DNA from 4 places in the Pseudomonas sp. 43A genome. Region 2 is predicted to be linked to each of the others. Evidence: riboswitches for the same ligand, from Rfam matches in the RefSeq annotation. Region 2 holds a riboswitch; each other region holds the start of a gene.
What was found. Region 2 has a riboswitch for cobalamin ahead of HUW52_RS19110 (ABC transporter substrate-binding protein). Riboswitches for the same ligand answer to the same signal wherever they lie in the genome.

Region 1 (3,203 bases), 910 kb from region 2:
GGCAAGGGAGCCTGCGTAGAACACTTCGTCGCCAGGCTGAAACAGTGTCACTTCAGCGCCGACCTCGCGGACGATACCGGCGGCATCCCAGCCGAGGATTTTCGGTTCCTTGGTGAAAGTGCCCGCGCGCACTTTGGTATCGACCGGGTTGACCGACACCGCACGAACTTCCACGAGCAAATCCCGTGGGCCGGGAGTCGGCACCGGCAGGTCGATGTCCTGCAACGATTGCGGATCTTCAATGGGTAAAGCGTGTTGGGTGAAGGTGATGGCTTTCATGGAAACTCGCTGTCTGAAGAGCTGATGTGCTCACTTGCTGCCATCTTCGACTTCCCAGGCACAAAGAAAAACCAGCAGAATGGGCCAACACTTTCACTGCAGGAGTGAAAATGATCCGCATTGATGATCTTGGTTTGTTCACCCGCAGCGCCGCGCTGGGCAGCTTCACCGCTGCCGCCCTTGAGGCCGATTTATTGCCCGGTCAGGTTGCCGCGGCGATCAAGCGTCTGGAGCGTGAACTCGACGTGCGCCTGTTTGCGCGCACCACCCGCAGCCTGCGATTAACCGCCGAGGGCGAGCAATACTTGCCCACCGCCCACTCGGTGCTGGAGGCGCTAAAGCAAGGCAAGGAAAACCTGCGCGGTGAAAACGCCACGTTGCGCGGCGTGCTGCAAGTGACGGCGCCGTCAGATCTGGGGCGCAACATTTTGCTGCCGTGGCTTACGCTGTTTCGCCGCCAGCACCCGGAACTGACCTTGCGATTTTCTCTGTCGGACCAGATCGCAGACTTGTTTCGCGACCCGGTAGACGTGGCGATTCGATACGGCTCGAATGAAGATGCCAACTACGTGGCGCTGCCGCTGGCACCGTGGAACCGGCGGGTGCTGGTCGCGGCACCGGAATACGTGGAGCGCCACGGATACCCGCAAACACCGGACGATCTGCACAACCACCCTTGCCTGCTCTACCAGCAAGGTGGCCGGGTCTACGACAAGTGGAGCCTTGGCAGTGAAACGATCCAGGTCTCGGGACCGATGTTCAGCGACGACGCCGACGTCGTGCGCCGCTGGGCGTTGAGCGGCGAAGGCATCGCCAACAAATCCTGGCTGGACGTCAGTGCAGACGTGATCGCAGGGCGACTGATCGTGCTGCTGAAGGATTTCCCCGGCAATGCCTCACCGTTGAGTCTGGTGTGTCCGCATCGCAAGCAGATCACCCCGGCGGTGTCTCAGCTTTATACGTGGTTGAGTGGCCAGTTTGCCGCTCTGGAACGCATCCAATAGCCCCCCCGGTGTTGCCACATTGACGAACCGCCCGTCGGATGTTCAGATGCCGCCCTGTTTCAGGTGCCCCCTGCCGCCGTGCATGGGGTGAAACGGGAAACCGGTACGTTCTTTTCGAACAAGTCCGGTGCTGCCCCCGCAACGGTATGCGCGTGATGCTTTCGATACACCACTGTGGCCACTCGGCCATGGGAAGGTGAAAGCCTCGATACGCGCGAGCCCGGAGACCGGCCTGAAATTTCGTTTGGCAAAATCCTGCGGTGGGCGGGCATGGGCCGGTATTGGCTGTGCGCGATGCCTTCTCCTGCATGCTCTTCTGCGAAGATCCTTTTCGAGAAGACAATGATTCGACCTTTCAACACTTCTGCTCCATCTCTATTGCTTGGCTGCCTGTTCAGCCCGTTGCTGCTGGCCGACGACGCGCCGCTGGAACTCAATCAGCAAATCGTTTCTGCACCGTCCGTGGAATCCACCACCGTCGCCGACATGGCGAAGTTCGGCAGCAAAGTCGAAATCGTCAGCCGCGAGCAGATCGAGCGCGCCGGCCCCAGCGCCGATGTCAGCCGCGTCATGCAGATGTTCATTCCCGGCCTTTACGTCGCGCCGAAAAACGGTCCGTTCGATTACGGCACCTATTCGCTGCTCGGCGGGCGCAATGACGACACGCTGATCCTGCTCGACGGCGTACGCCTGAACAATCGCCTGTACGGCGGCCTCTATCTGGACACCCTGCCGGCCAACGCCATCGAACGCATCGAAGTGCTCAAAGGTGGCCAGAGCCTGTTGTTCGGCACCCAAGCCGTTTCCGGTGTGATCAACATCGTCACCCGCAGCCCGCAGTCGCGCAAAGCCTCCGGTGAAGTGAATCTGGGCGTCGACAGTTTCGGCGGCACCAGCGAAGACGCGCGGGTCGAGAATATCTTCACCAACGGTTTCGGCGATCTCGGCCTGCTGGCGTACGTCAGCCACAATGTCTCCGACGGTTACCAGCCGTATCGCAACCGCGACATGAAAAACGTCAGCGAGAAGAACCGTGCCTACGAAGTCACCACCTTCGGCGGCAAGGCCATTCAGTCGTTCGGCGATGATTCGCGGCTGGAACTGTTCTACCAATATGCCGACGCCAACCTCGATTTCGCCCGCCCGGTCGACAATCACACGACCACCAACGATCGCGTGCAGCAGATCGCCACGGCGACCTTCGAGCAGAACATCAACGAGCGCCTGAGCTATTTCGTCAAAGGTCATATCAACGACTGGGACACCCGCTACACGCGCGTCAACAACGTCGCCGGCGGCGGCACCAGAGTCATCAACCACAACGACTATTGGGGCTTTACCGACTGGGGCGTGCAGGCCGAAGGCAAAGCGAAACTACCCGGCGGACATGTGTTGGTGTTCGGCAGCGACAACCAATGGTTCAAGGGTCAGGACGATGTGTTGATCATCGACAACGACAAGGCCGAAGCCCACGCCGTCTACACGCAATTGCGCCCGCAGATCGACGCGCTGCCGAACTGGCACCCGAGCATTGGCGTTCGCCACGAAGCCATGAGCGGCGGCGACGGTGCCACGGTCGGCATGCTCACTTCGCTGTATGACCTCACCGACAACTGGTCCGTGCGTGGCCAATACGGCAGCGCCTACAAACTGCCGAACGCCGAGCAGCTGTTCGTCAACGAACCGGGCGATGAGATCGGCAACCGTAATCTCAAACCGGAAAAAAGCCGCAACGCGGAACTGGGTGTCGACTACAAAGGCTTTCTGCTGGATCGCGAATTCAGCGCCAGCGTGACCCTGTTCAAACGCAAGATCGACGACCTGATCACCCTCGACGGCATTCAGTGGGTCAACGGTGAAGGCCTGGTGCGCATGCGCGGTTTCGAGGCTGACGCGAAACTGGCGCTCAACGATCAGTGG
Region 2 (3,203 bases):
GCGTGGGGAATCACCAGTCCGACAAAACCGATCGAGCCGACAATCGACACCATCACTGCCGTCACCAGCGCCGCGCAGCCAATCAGCAGAATCTGCACGCGTCGCACCGGAATACCGAGAGACGCCGCCGAGTCCATGCCAAAGGTGAACGCATCCAGCGCCCGCCGATGCCACAGACACACGACCAACCCAAACACGGCCACCGGCACCGCCAACCACACCGACGGCCAACGCACGCCACCGAGATTGCCCAGCAGCCAGAACATGATCCCGCGTGCCTGCTCGGAGCTGGCCGAGCGGGTAATCAAAAACGCCGTGAGCGCGTTGAACAGCTGCGAGCCGGCGATCCCCGCGAGAATGATTTGCCCGGTGCCGCTCGCCGAGCCGCTGACTCGCGCCAGCAGAATCACCAGCACGAACGCCGTGACCGCGCCGGCGAAGGCACCGACTGACAGCGAGATCATTCCGGCGCCAACCCCGAGCAGCGCGACCATTACCGCGCCGGTCGAAGCCCCGGCAGAAATCCCCAGCAGATACGGATCGGCCAACGGGTTGCGCAACAGCGACTGCAAAATCACCCCGCACGTCGCCAGGCCGGCACCACACGCCGCCGCGACCAGTGCGCGGGTCAGGCGGTAGTTCCAGACGATGCCTTCGTCAATCGGGTCGAGTGCGTAACCGGCGCCCCACAGCTTGTTGGCCAGCACTTGCACGACCACGCCCGGTTCAATCGAGGTTTCCCCGATGGCCACGCCGGCGACCACTGCAATCAACAGTGTGGCCAAGGCCAACAGCGTGCGGATCAGGCTGGCACTCATTGCGACAGGTCATAGCCGTTGATGGCCGTGGCCAGTTGCTCGATGCCATCGAACATGCGCAGGCTCGCCTGCATGGCCATGGCGTCGAGAATGATGATGCGGTTGTGTTTCACCGCGTCCATGTTGCGTGTCACCGGGTCGCTGCGCAGGAAGGCGAGTTTCTTTTCATAGTCGTCAGCGGGGAAGCGTCGACGATCCATGCGCGCGATGACGAGGAAGGTCGGATTAGCCTTGGCGATGGTTTCCCAGCCGACCGTTGGCCACTCTTCATCGGACTCCACCACGTTGCGCACGCCGAGGGTGCTGAGCATGAAATCGGGAATGCCTTTGTGCCCGGCCACGAATGGCTCGATGTCCATTTGTGCGCTGGAGAACCAGACCAGCGCGCTGGCATCCTTGAGCTGTTTGCCTTGGGCGGTGGCAATCGAATGGGCGAGGCTGGCCTTGAGCTCGTCGTTGAGCTGCTGGCCACGCTCCTGCACATCGAAGATCTGCGCCAGTTGGCTTACGCTCTTGTAAATCGTCTCGATGCGAAACGGTGCGAGCCGCGTACCGTCGGCGCCGACGAGGTTGTCCTTGGCTTCGCAATCGGAGGGCAGCAGGTAGGTTGGAATCTTCAGCTCATGAAACTGCTCGCGAGTGCCCACCGCACCTTGCGGGCCGACCATCCATTCCAGCTCCACGGCGACCAACTCCGGGCGCTTGCCGATCACCGATTCGAAACTCGGTTCGTTGTCGGCCAGGCGCTCGATCTTGTCGTTCTGCGCCTTGTATTTATCCAGCACGTTGTTGAACCAAAGCGAAGTGCCGACGACTGTGTCGCTCAGGCCCATGGCGTAAAGCATTTCCGTGCCGGCCTGGCCGATGGTCACGGTGCGCGTCGGGGCGTGCTGGAAGGTGAGGGTGCTGCCGCAGTTTTCTACCGTCAGCGGGTAAGCGGTCGGTGCCGCGTGGGCCAGGGTGCAAAGGCTCAGGCCGGTGATGAAGGTGGCAACGCGGGGCAGCAGCATGAGGCAGTCTCCGGGGAATCCGTACGCGGAGCGGGAGAGTACGGATTGGAAACACACCATCGAACGCGGTCAGGAAAACAGCGCAAGGCCGGGCATCAAGCGTTGACGCGCACGGCACGATGTCCTTCCCGGACACCCCGCCGGTTAGTAGTCACTGTGCCGGCAGGTCTCCTGACTGATGCGTCATCGCCTGGCTCCGGCCTTCCCGGGATTTACCCAGTGGCAGTCGTGGAGCAGGCTCGGCACCTACAGTTGCGGGGGCAGTTCCGGTCAGTGCTGAGCAAGCACCTCGGATTCCCTATTAGTCCCCTTCGGGAACCGACGGCGGCATGGTAGTCGATCGAGCCGCTGAAGGGGAGACGAATCTGCCGTGGGGAGGATTAGTGCTGGCTCATCAAACCGTGCAGCACGCCTAAACGCAGGCCCGGTTCCGACGGCACCATCTGCGCGATACCGAACACTTTGAAGGCGGCCAGCATCAACACCAGACCACCGGGCAGAATGCTCTGGCGATGAGGTTGCAGCCCGGCCAGTTTCAGTTGCTGGACGTTGTTCACCTTCAGCAGAAGCAACGACAGGCGTAGGAGCCCGCCGTAGGTGATGCCGTCCTGGCCAAAGTCGTTGAGACGATTGGCCTTGAGCACTTTGGCGAGCATGCGCGCGGTGCCGGAAGAGCCGATGGTTTGCTGCCAGCCCTGAGCACGGTAGCGCCGGGCAACTTTTTCAAACTGCAGGATGGCGAAACGTTCGGCTTCCTGTAACGCAGCGGCGGACAGGTCGCCGCCGCGAAAAAAGCGTGTGCTCAAGGTGCCGCTGCCGATGGCGATGCTTTCGGTGAGCAACGGTTGCGCGCCCTGACCGAGGATCAGCTCGGTGGAACCGCCGCCGATGTCGACCACCAGGCGCAGGTCTTCAGCGCTCGGCAACGCGTGGGTCACGCCGGCGTAGACCAGCCGCGCCTCTTCATGGCCGCAAATGACATCGATGGGAAAGCCCAGATGCCGTTCGGCACTGGCGAGAAACAGCTGCGCGTTGTCCGCTTCACGCACCGCGCTGGTGGCCACCGCGCGCACCCGGCCGGCCTCGAAACCGCGCAGCTTCTTGCCGAACCGCGCCAATGCCTGCCAGCCGCGATCCAGTGCCAGTGCATCCAGTGCACCACCGTCAAAGCCCTCGGCGAGGCGCACCGGTTCGCGCAGGGTTTTCACTTCCTGAATCTGCAAGCCCTTTCGACTGCGCACTGACTGGCCGATCATCAGGCGAAAGGCATTCGAACCCAGGTCGATGGCGGCAAACAGCGAGGCGTCGTCTTTCATGGGAATCCTTGCAAAGCACCCGTCGGGAGGCGCGAGACGGTTTGCGAGGATTCTGCCGT
Region 3 (3,203 bases), 810 kb from region 2:
GTCCGCTTCAGGTAATTGCGTATCGCGAATCGGCGAGAAGAAACTCAGCTCGGCGCCCATCGCGCGCAACAGATCGAGACTCGCTCCATAGGTGAAGGCAAACGCCTCATCACGCGCAACGGCAATGCGCACACCCTTCAGCAGCGGCTCGACAGCGATGACGTCAGGCGCGGCGAACTCCACGGCCGGTGGCAGCGCTACCTCGCAACTGCTGGCCAGTGCGTCGGCAGCGGCGTCGAGACGCACATCCAGGTCATTCAGTTCGCTGGCCTGCACCAGACCGAGATGGCGGCTCGGCAGTTCGATGCCAGTCTCGCGGGACAACGCGCCGTACCAACGCAGACCTTCCGTGAGACTGCCTTCGAGCAATTGCGCATGGCGCAAGGTGCCGACACGATTGGCCAACACGCCGGCAAATGGCAAATCCGGTTGATACTTCGCCAGGCCCAGCGCCAGCGCACCAAAGGTCTGCGCCATCGCCGTGCCGTCGATCACACCGAGCACCGGCACACCGAAGTGCCGCGCCAGATCGGCGCTGGAAGGCGTGCCGTCGAACAGGCCCATCACGCCTTCGATCAGAATCAGATCCGCCTCATTGGCGGCTTCCCACAACAGGCGACGACTTTCCTGCTCGCCGACCATCCACATGTCCAGTTGATACACCGGCGCACCGCTGGCGCGCTCGAGAATCATCGGGTCGAGAAAGTCCGGACCGCATTTGAACACGCGCACCTTGCGCCCCTGATTGCGATGCAAACGGGCGAGCGCGGCGGTGACGGTGGTCTTGCCCTGACCGGAGGCCGGCGCGGCGATGAGGACCGCCGGGCAGTGACGTGGTTGATTCAAAGTTCGACGCCTTTCTGCGCTTTGATGCCGGCCTGGAAGGCGTGTTTGAGCATGCCCATTTCAGTCACGGTGTCGCCCATTTCGATCATTTCCGGCTTGGCCGCGCGACCGGTGACGATTACGTGCTGCATCGGCGGACGCGCCTGCAGATCGCTGAGCACCTGATCGAGATCGAGATAACCGTGCTTGAGGGCGATGTTGAGTTCGTCGAGCACCACCAGACCGATCGACGGATCGCGCAGCAGTTCGCGGGAAACGGCCCACGCGGCTTCGGCGGCGGCGATGTCGCGCTGACGATCCTGGGTTTCCCAGGTGAAACCTTCGCCCATCACGTGGAAACGCACCTGCTCTGGGAAGCGGCGGAAGAACAACTCCTCACCGGTGCTGTTACGGCCCTTGATGAACTGCACCACACCGCACTGCATGCCGTGGCCCATGGCGCGGGCGAGCATGCCGAAGGCCGAGCTGCTTTTACCTTTGCCGTTGCCGGTCAGCACCAGCACCAGGCCGCACTCATCGGGCGAGTTGGCGATGCGTTCATCGATCACGGCTTTTTTGCGCTGCATACGCGCCAGGTGGCGTTCGTCGCGCTCGGGGGAATCAGTCATGGGGGAGCTCTCCGTTGGGGCTGGATAACGGCGGGCAGGCACAAGAATAGACGGCAAAAAGCCTGGCATCGCCCACCGTGATGCCGCTGGATGGATCAGGCCGGTCTCCGGGCTCATGAGCGGCGTTTCGCCTGACTGCGCGCCTTCCCGCTTCTTTCGAGGCAGTGGCTCAAGGCGCAGTTTTCACTCATTTACCGTTGCGGGGGCAGCGCCGGGATCGTGGTGGCTCTTCGCTTGAAGACAACCCTCACCGGCTTCCCTGTTTCACTCTGTCGACACTGGTCACAGAGCACCTGAAACAAGCCGCGAAGGTTAGAGGGTTGGGGGTGGAGCGTCAATTAAAGAGGCGGTCAGCGGGCGAATAACTGCCGTCGATCAATTATCTGACGCCAATCTTGTGCCACACTGATACAAATGATATCAAAGAGCCATGCTTTTCCCGAAAAGCCCACTACAACAATAAAGGATGATGACGATGCAAGGCATGATCATCAGCAACCCGCGCCTGGAATTCCTGCGCCCGGTGCTTGAACGCTGGTTTGACTGTATCGACCGTTACAACGCCGTGCGCGGCGACAGCGACACGCCTTACTGGCATGACGAGAAAGCCAATCTCGGATTGCTCTCGGCCGCAGCCTGGATGGCTGAGCTGGTCACTTTGAATGACACTGCCACGCGCAAACAGAATGAAGAAGGCGAGCGCAATGCCCGCGCCGATCTGTTTCTCGCCGGTGCCGAAGACCGCGCCTTTATCCAGGCCACTCAGCGCTGGCCAAAGGTCACCAACCTGAATCTGACTCAAGCTCTGCTGGACATCACCAACGACGCCAAGCGCATCAGTTATGCCAGCGACCTCAAGCTCGGCTGCCTGTTTGTCGCGCCGCAAAAAGCCCAGCACAGCGCCAGCCCCGAAGAGCTGCAAGACATGGTCGACGACCTGCAAAAGGAACACACCTGCGCGGTCGCCTGGTATTTCCCCTACGCCTACCGCAAATTGCGCAGCGAAGCCGGCAACTATCACCCGGGCATTGCCGTGCTGTTCAAGGAAGCCCGCGGCTGAGCAGTTGAACCATCGGGCTTGCGCCCTCCTCTATGATTAGGAATGCATTCATAGGGAAGATCAGCAATGCGCAAGCCCCAGCTCGTTTTTGTCATCGCCTTCGCCGGAGGTCTCGCCGCCTGCGGTGAAACCTCCAGCCTGCAAGTCTCCGACGGCACCGGCCCGTCACCGAAATTACCTGAACCAAACAAGACCCTGATTCCGACGGTGAACATCGCCCCGGCGATCGGCTGGCCCGCGGGCGGCAAACCGACCGCAGCGGCCGGTACTCAGGTGGCAGCCTTCGCTGAAGGCCTCGATCATCCGCGCTGGCTCTATGTGCTACCCAATGGCGATGTGCTGGTGGCGGAAACCAACGCCCCGCCGAAGCCTGATGACAGCAGCGGCATTCGTGGCTGGGTGATGAAAAAGGTCATGGGCAAGGCTGGCGCTGGCGTACCGAGTCCGAACCGCATCACCCTGCTGCGTGACGCCGATCATGATGGCGTCGCGGAAACACGCACGGTGTTTCTGCAGAACCTCAACTCGCCGTTCGGCATGACCCTGGTCGGCAATGATCTGTACGTCGCCGATACCGATCGCCTGCTGCGCTTCAACTACGAACCCGGCGCGACCGAGATCAAATCGCAGCCAATCAAGGTAGTCGATCTGCCGGGCGGTACGCTGAATCACCACTGGACCAAAAACGT
Region 4 (3,203 bases), 180 kb from region 2:
GATTGCCGAGCTCTTCGCCTGCCGGCATGGCTGTCTTGTCGGCGTAGCGAGTCAGAATCACACTTTGCGACACGTCCGGCAGAGTCAACTCCGCCCCAAGCAATGCCGCACAGGCTGCGGTCGCAGTCACGCCGGGAATGATCTCGAATGGAATATTCAGCTCACGCAGATAACGGATCTGCTCACCGATCGCGCCATACAGACTCGGATCGCCGGAGTGCACCCGCGCCACATCCTGACCCTTGGCATGCGCGGTCTTGATAAGTTCGATGATCTGCTCCAGATGCAATTCAGCGCTGTTGACCACCGTCTCGGCCTGATGGCCGTCGAGCACCGCCGCTGGCACCAGCGAACCTGCGTAGATAATCACCGGGCAGCTGCGGATCAGCCGCTGGCCTTTGATAGTGATCAATTCCGGGTCGCCGGGGCCGGCGCCGATGAAGTAGACAGTCATCGTTGAATCCTGAGTAAAAGAGGGCACGACCGCGTTGCAGATGAGCAACGCTCATGATCAATGGCGGGGATTATCGGGACTTTACGCCGCGCCGGCCAATGCCAGTGTTGCCTGAGCGTATTTTTGCCGGGAAATCAGCAGTTTTGCCGGAGCCTGAATCAACTGTTCGGCGAGGGCCAGCGCAGCACTCTCGGCAACGCCGTAGCAGCCGGTTCGTTCGTAGGCGATTTGCGAATGGTGACTGAGTCGTTGCTGGTAACTGGCGAGTTCTTCACTGCTGAAATACAGCAGTGGCAAGGCTAACTGGGCAGCCAGCTCCTGTAGGCCGGGTTCATCCCGTTTCAAGTCGATGCTGGCCAGCGCCTTGACCGCTTCCAGTTCAATGCGATGTGCCTGTAATGCCTGATCAAGCAAGGCGCGCAGCGTGCTGGCCGGGCAGCCGCGCTGGCAGCCCAGGCCGACCACGAAGGTCGGCGCTGCGCTGTCATTGGTCATGCGTGGTATTGGCCAGCGTTTTTGCGGCGGAACAACCAGGCGCTGATCAGGCCCAGGGCCAGCCAGAACGCGACGTTGGTCAGCTGCGAAGCGATTTTGAACTGCGCTTCCAATGCCTCGGGTGCGAGCATCGAATGCACTTCCGGCTGCGGTGCGCCGATCACGTGCGGTACGGCAAGAATCGCCACGCCGAGGATCTTCATCAGCCAGTGACGGCTGAACACGATGAGAGCCAGGCCGGCAGCGGTCGAAGCGGCCGTGCCGATCCACCACGTCTGCCGCGAAGCCAGATCGGCCGCAGCGGTGCCGGGCAATTCAGGTGGCAGGCCCATCGTCGGTGCCAGTACGAATGTGGCGTAACCGGCCAGTCCCCAGAGCAGGCCTTGCGAGGTTTTGGTCGGGGCGCGCAGGGTGTACAGGCCCGCGAGCATCAGGGCGAAACCGACGGCTACCACCAGATTGCCGCCCGTGGTCGAGACCACGCGCTGCCAACCGTCTTCCGGTTCCCAGGCTTCAGCATCGTGGGTGTGCGCAGCGGTGCCGGCGGCGTGTTCGTGAACTTCAGCCACCGGTTCGGCTTTCTCGAAGGTTTCCGCCTGCAGAATCAGCGGCGAGACCCAGAAGCTTTGCAGCAGAGTGAGGAGCAGGGCGGCCAGCAGACCGGTGAAACCTGCGGTTTGCGCAATACGCTTGATCATGTCGGCAGGTCTCAGTGGCACGGGAACGCGGCGCTGTGGCGGGTATCGTGGGCGGCGTTGTGCACCGCTTCGATGTGCGAGAAACCGGCGAAGTAGACCAGGCTGGCGCCGAGGATCGACGCGAAGATCGCGGCGGTCAGGCGTTGGCTAAGGGTGGTGGTGCTGGAAATTTTGTCCGTGTTGCTGCCGGTGCTGCTGATGATCGACATGGCGCTTCCCTCTGGAATGTCAGTGGGTGAATCGAGCGCATGAAAACCCCTGCGGGTCGGGCTCGCAGAGGTTCGAACAGCGCCCGCCCACCGCGGGTTTGTTATGTTCAGCGACGCACAAGGTGCGGGCTGTGTGTTGCGGGCCGGTCTCCGGGCTCACGAGGGGTTGGCGTCAGGCCGACCTGCAAGCGTCACCTTCCCATGCCTTGTTGGCACAGTGGTTTTGACGCTTCGCTCGCTTACCGTTGCGGGGGCAGCACCGGACTGACATGGGCTTGAGTAAAGCACATGATTCACCGGTTTCCCGTTTCACCCTGTGAAGGGCACCCGTAACAAGTTGTGTAGGAGAGCATGAGGCGGGGATTTTAGTCAATTTTGTGGGTGGATCCGTTGCTGCGGTAACGGCTTGTTAGGGTTCCGCCCTGACGTTCGGCCCGCTCGCTAAAGCTCGGAGTTCCTTCGCTGCGGGATCGATCCGGGCGCAGCGCCTACGGTTTGCTTCGCTGCACCTCCTCTCGCTGTGTTTGGTTGCGCTCCCACGCCCGGATCAATCCCGGAACGAAGCCTTCCGACGTCGCCCGTGGATCAAGATCAAGAGCAGGCGAGCTGACACTCGGCCTATTGAGTGGTGAAGAGCGTGGGTGTTCGGCTTTTGATTTGCGTTATTGCTGCCCCTCACCCCAGCCCTCTCCCGAGGGAGAGGGAGCCGATTTGTGAGCTTTTCAGAATCTGAGTTCAACGCGATATCGCACGTCGGCGTCCCTCGCCCAAACAACTCGATCAGTCCCCTCTCCCTCCGGGAGAGGGCTAGGGTGAGGGGCTTTTGATCCGGCTTTTGATCTGGCTTTTTTGCCCCTTCGGCAGGCCGAGCGGAGGTGTTCATCCGGGGGTTAGGCGCGCAGCGCCGTGCGGCGCAGCCGCATTCATCGAGAGGAGGTGCAGCGAAGCAAACCGTAGGCGATGCCCCCGGATGGACACCGTAGCGAGGGAACACTGAGCCTCAGCGAAGTGCCGTACGCCGGGGCAAAGCCTTTTGGGTTACCTTTTCGGCGTTTGGAAAAGGTGACTCGCTGTAAGAGCGAAACCGCCAGAAGCAGCACCCGCAGCAACGGATATGCCCCCAATCCAAAACCCCCAAAGCATTGACCCAAAACCACACCATGCGTAGCCTTGCGCTTTCGAGGTTCTTCGGCCCACGCCGAAGCTAAGAAGGGAACGCGGTCAATGCCGCGGCTGCCCCCGCAACTGTGAACGGTGATGTTCGCTGCCACGCCACTGCCAGCTCAATCTATGAGCCAGCGGGAAGGCGCAGCAAACGCCAGGCCCCACGCCTGAACACCGTCAGCC

Region 1: another riboswitch for cobalamin. It lies ahead of HUW52_RS15190 (TonB-dependent siderophore receptor); the one in region 2 lies ahead of HUW52_RS19110 (ABC transporter substrate-binding protein).
Region 3: another riboswitch for cobalamin. It lies ahead of cobO (cob(I)yrinic acid a,c-diamide adenosyltransferase); the one in region 2 lies ahead of HUW52_RS19110 (ABC transporter substrate-binding protein).
Region 4: another riboswitch for cobalamin. It lies ahead of HUW52_RS18345 (CbtB domain-containing protein); the one in region 2 lies ahead of HUW52_RS19110 (ABC transporter substrate-binding protein).

Annotation. Positions count from the first base shown of each region.
Region 1 is NZ_CP054880.1:3,480,156-3,483,358, reverse strand. Features, by position in the region: gene HUW52_RS15200 (zinc-binding alcohol dehydrogenase family protein) at 1-279, opposite strand, end outside; gene HUW52_RS15195 (LysR family transcriptional regulator) at 390-1,283, shown strand; cobalamin riboswitch at 1,328-1,534, shown strand; gene HUW52_RS15190 (TonB-dependent siderophore receptor) at 1,626-3,203, shown strand, end outside.
Region 2 is NZ_CP054880.1:4,386,290-4,389,492, reverse strand. Features, by position in the region: gene HUW52_RS19115 (iron ABC transporter permease) at 1-806, opposite strand, end outside; gene HUW52_RS19110 (ABC transporter substrate-binding protein) at 815-1,828, opposite strand; cobalamin riboswitch at 1,972-2,166, opposite strand; gene HUW52_RS19105 (Ppx/GppA family phosphatase) at 2,209-3,144, opposite strand.
Region 3 is NZ_CP054880.1:5,200,252-5,203,454, forward strand. Features, by position in the region: gene HUW52_RS22685 (cobyrinate a,c-diamide synthase) at 1-846, opposite strand, end outside; gene cobO (cob(I)yrinic acid a,c-diamide adenosyltransferase) at 843-1,454, opposite strand; cobalamin riboswitch at 1,535-1,766, opposite strand; gene HUW52_RS22695 (hypothetical protein) at 1,930-2,514, shown strand; gene HUW52_RS22700 (sorbosone dehydrogenase family protein) at 2,581-3,203, shown strand, end outside.
Region 4 is NZ_CP054880.1:4,204,781-4,207,983, reverse strand. Features, by position in the region: gene cobM (precorrin-4 C(11)-methyltransferase) at 1-454, opposite strand, end outside; gene HUW52_RS18355 (cobalamin biosynthesis protein) at 536-949, opposite strand; gene HUW52_RS18350 (CbtA family protein) at 946-1,647, opposite strand; gene HUW52_RS18345 (CbtB domain-containing protein) at 1,659-1,856, opposite strand; cobalamin riboswitch at 1,980-2,202, opposite strand; cobalamin riboswitch at 3,021-3,203, shown strand, end outside.